DNA from 2 places in the Mesorhizobium sp. M1365 genome. Region 2 is predicted to be linked to the other one. Evidence: riboswitches for the same ligand, from Rfam matches in the RefSeq annotation. Region 2 holds a riboswitch; the other holds the start of a gene.
What was found. A riboswitch is a leader RNA that binds a small molecule or an ion and turns the genes downstream of it on or off. The one in region 2 is predicted to bind thiamine pyrophosphate.

Region 1 (2,197 bases), on a different contig from region 2:
TACCCGTGACCCGGTCAACGGTCAGCGGGATGTAATGCAGCCGCACGCCGGCGTGGATGGTGAAATAGTCAACGCCTTGCTCGGCCTGCTCGATCAACGTGTCGCGGTAGACCTCCCAGGTCAGGTCCTCGGCGATGCCACCAACCTTTTCGAGCGCCTGGTAGAGCGGCACCGTGCCGATCGGCACCGGCGAGTTGCGCACGATCCATTCGCGGATGTTGTGGATGTTGCGGCCGGTCGACAGATCCATCACCGTGTCGGCGCCCCAGCGGATCGCCCACACCATCTTTTCGACCTCTTCAGCCATCGACGATGTGACGGCGGAGTTACCGATATTGGCGTTGATCTTGACCAGGAAATTGCGGCCGATGATCATCGGTTCGCTCTCGGGATGATTGATGTTGGCGGGAATGATCGCGCGTCCGCGCGCCACCTCGTGGCGGACGAATTCAGGCGTGACGAAGTCGGGGATCGCCGCGCCGAAGGCCTCGCCGTCGCGCTCAAGCTTGCCGTGCAGGATCTCGCGACCAAGGTTCTCGCGGATGGCGACGAACTCCATTTCGGGCGTGATGATGCCAGCGCGCGCATAGGCAAGCTGTGTCACCGCCTTGCCGGTCTGGGCCCGGAGTGGCCGGTTGCGGACTGGAAATTCCGGTGTTAGGCGCTCGCCTGCCGCAAACCCATTGTCTTCTGGCCGGACGTGGCGGCCGTCATAGGCTTCGACATCGCCGCGCGCGGTGACCCATTCATGGCGAAGCCGTGCAAGGCCGTTTTCGATGCTGGTTTCGACAGTCGGGTCGGTATAGGGGCCGGACGGATCGTAAGCGGTCACCGGCGGCTCGCCTGCCGTCGGATGGACGGAGATTTCGCGCATCGGCACCCTGAGCTGCGGGTGGATGGTACCGGATTTGTGGATTTTGCGTGAGGCAGGCAGCGGTCCCGTCGAGACGGCGGGGGTGAGGGCATTCATCTTGAGGCTCCTTTGCTCGTTGCATTGGAGACCCAGTTCTGTGCCGGAAGGATGAAAAGACGCTTCTGTCGACCTGCCGAAACAGGACCTCGGGCGTAAACTCCCGCAAAGCGCTTGCACCGTCCCTACGCCAGTATGAACTGGATCAGGTTCAACGGGTCACTGCGCCGCGAAAGCCAGCAGTATCTCAGCCCCTTGCCGGGACTCCCCTGGTGAATGCGTGAGGTTGGACGGGACCGCTCCGGTTTGTCAAGCGCGTTCTGGCCGCGGCTGATCGGCGGCCGGTCAGACCGTGCGGAAAAAATCGTGCATGTCTCGGCGACAAGTCAAGCATCGGAGATGAAGGCAGGGACAAGGGAATCGCAAACCGTCGGACTAAAATCGATCCTGATGATCACACCTTCAATGGGCACCAAAGGTTTGCGCGTAGATCGCCTCGATTCTTCCTGCCTCGTCACTGGTCAGCGCGGCGAATTCCTTCTCGCGCGCGCGGTTCGATAGATGGCCATCATTCTGGTGAAGAAAACGGAAGAGCAGATCGGTCAACCGCTCGGGCATGTCGATAAAGGCGTCCACCTGCTGCCGGAACTGATCGTAGCGCTGCAGAAATGCGGTTTCCTCGGGAAGGTCCCGTTCGATCGTCCGCTGAACGCAAGCATAGAGGAATTCGGCGTGCGGGGTTGCATCGAAGAACCGGTAGAAATCACCGGTGTCATTCAGCACCCGGACGTTGAATTGCGGCGTCGGTTCCCATTCCACCAACGGCAGAAGGCGCTGCGAATAGCTCTCGAGCACGCCCCTGTACTCGTTGATCTGGTCCAGGATCGCGGCCGAGACGGGAAAGACCACTCCCGGCGGATTGAAGCCGCGCATGGCAAGGACGTGGTGGATTAGGTAGCGGTGAATGCGGCCGTTTCCGTCCTCGAACGGGTGAATATAGACAAAGCCGAAGGCGAGGATTGCGGCGGCTACGACTGCATCAAGCTTTTGCGCGGGGCCCTGATCGAACGCCGCCATTCCATCGATTAGCCGCGGCAGGTCCTCGGGCCGAGCGCTGATGTGATCGGGCAAGGGCGTACCGTTGTCTCGATCATGCTCACCGACGAAACCTCCTTCTTTTCGGAAGCCAAGGTTTACGAAACGAGCGTCACCAAGTACAATTCTTTGCAGACGCAGCAGCTCATCGCGATCGATCGGCCAGCGGCCGGCTTCGCCGATGGCGCGGCC
Region 2 (2,197 bases):
GTCGCCAGCCGAGGCCGTCAGGGCGGCACCGTCGAGCAACGGCGTGCCGCCAAAGGTCAGCTTTATCCCGTCGAGATTGAGAAGCGGCGGCGCCATATCAGCTTTCTGGGCTCAGCTTTCCGGAAGAGGGTAGGGATGCGCGAGCAGCAGCGCCCGGCCGCTGGCCAGCGCGATTTCCAGCCGGCCCCTGACCTCGTTGGAAATGGTCAGCGACGAGCCGAACGCAACCTCGACATGGTCGAGCGGCCATTTGGCGCCGGTGACTGTCAGGCCGGCGAGATCGGAGAAGCCGAGCACCGAAAACAGCGTGCCGTCGGCATAGTCGAAGCCAGTCTTTCCAGGCAGCAAAGGAATGCCTTCCTGTGCGCCGCTGGTCAAAAGCACTTCCGTTCCGCCTTCCGCCAGCCGGACGCTCAGCGCCAGATGCAGGAAGATGTGGTCGGTACGTTTGCCGCCGAAGGCGCCTGCGAGCACAAGGCTTGTCGCACCGCGTTCGAGCGCGGCGGCGATAGCGAGTTCACCGTCGGTCTTGTCTTTTTCGGCAGGAAATACCTGCCGTGGCACGGCGGCCAGATCCTCCGGCAACTCGGCAGGCACGGAATCGAAATCGCCGACCCAGAGTTCCGGCCTCAGGCCCAGCATGCGGGCATGACCGATGCCGGCGTCGGCGGCGATGACGCGCGAGCCTTCGACCTGGCGGTCGAGCAGCGGTGTGCGGATGAGATCGCCGCCAAGCAGGATGGTGAATGTGCTCATATCTCGTGGCCCTTACCAGCCCTGCCCCGGAAACGGAAGATGAAACGGCAGACGAAACGGAAGGCTGGGCTTTGGATGCCCGGCAAACTTCCGCTTGCGCAGCACTTCGGCCGGGCCTATGTGTCGCAACGCTCTAACGGGGTGCCGGACGCGATTTTCGCGGACCGGCTGAGAGGCAAGACTGCCAACCCGCTGAACCTGATCCGGTTTGTACCGGCGGAGGGATTAGACGTTTCGGACAGCCCGACGCCTCAATTCCTTTCAACGCGAACGAAGGAGGCGCCGATGCGCAGTTTTTTCCACTCTCTTGTCTCAATTGTCCTGCTTGCGGCATCCGCGGTCGCCCTGCCGGGGCAGGCATCGGCACAGGATAGACTGACGGTCTATACCTATGAAAGCTTCACCGCCGATTGGGGTCCGGGACCGGCGGTGAAGAAGGCCTTCGAGGTCGAATGCAGCTGCGTCGTCGAATTCGTCTCGGTCGCCGACGGCGTGGCGCTGCTCAACCGTGTGAAGCTGGAAGGCGCCGCGACCAAGGCCGATATCGTACTTGGCCTCGATACCAACTTAACCGCCGACGCCAAGGCAACCGGCCTGTTTTCGCCGCACGGCGCCGTCTCGGGCGTCAATGTACCGGGCGGCTGGAGCGACGATATTTTCGTGCCGTTCGACTATGGCTATTTCGCCGTCGTCTACGACACCGAAAAACTGAAGAGCCCGCCGAAGAGCCTCAGGGAATTGGTCGAGGGCGATGCCGGAGAGAAGATCGTCATCCAGGATCCGCGCACCTCGACGCCGGGCCTTGGCCTGCTGCTGTGGGTCAAGTCGGTCTATGGCGACAAGGCGCCGGAAGCCTGGGCCAAACTCAAGGCGAAGGTGCTGACGGTAACGCCGGGCTGGAGCGAGGCCTACGGCCTGTTCACCAAGGGCGAGGCGCCGATGGTGCTGTCCTACACGACCTCGCCGGCCTACCACATGGTCGCCGAAAACACCGAGCGCTACCAGGCGGCGTCCTTCGAGGAGGGCGAATATCTGCAGATCGAGGTTGCGGGGATCACCACCAAGGGCGCGAAGAACCCGCTGGCGGAAAAGTTCATTGCCTTCATGACCGGACCGAAATTCCAGGATGTCATTCCCGAAACCAACTGGATGTTCCCGGCCGGCAAAACCGACAAGCCGCTCAACCCGGCGTTCGACAAGCTGGTCAAGCCGACCAAGACCTTGCTGTTCAGCCCGGAAGACGTCGCGGCCAACCGCAAGGCCTGGGTCGATGAGTGGCTTGCGGCGATGAGCAGGTAGGGCTCAAGCCTCGTCGGATGTTTGCGCCAAGCCACCCCCCTCCGGCCTGCCGGCCATCTCCCCCTCAAGGGCACGGCTATCGCAGATGGAACGCCGAGGCTTTCGCTCTACGACGTACCCCCACCCCTAACCCCTCCCCACA

Region 1: another riboswitch for thiamine pyrophosphate. It lies ahead of thiC (phosphomethylpyrimidine synthase ThiC); the one in region 2 lies ahead of thiB (thiamine ABC transporter substrate binding subunit).

What each region holds. Positions count from the first base shown of each region.
Region 1 covers NZ_JAMYLG010000004.1:291,493-293,689, forward strand. Annotated here, with positions in the region: gene thiC (phosphomethylpyrimidine synthase ThiC) at 1-970, opposite strand, end outside; TPP riboswitch at 1,075-1,191, opposite strand; gene NKH04_RS07545 (Fic family protein) at 1,373-2,197, opposite strand, start outside.
Region 2 covers NZ_JAMYLG010000002.1:164,120-166,316, forward strand. Annotated here, with positions in the region: gene NKH04_RS02895 (ABC-F family ATP-binding cassette domain-containing protein) at 1-96, opposite strand, end outside; gene NKH04_RS02900 (thiamine diphosphokinase) at 112-756, opposite strand; TPP riboswitch at 884-998, shown strand; gene thiB (thiamine ABC transporter substrate binding subunit) at 1,042-2,055, shown strand.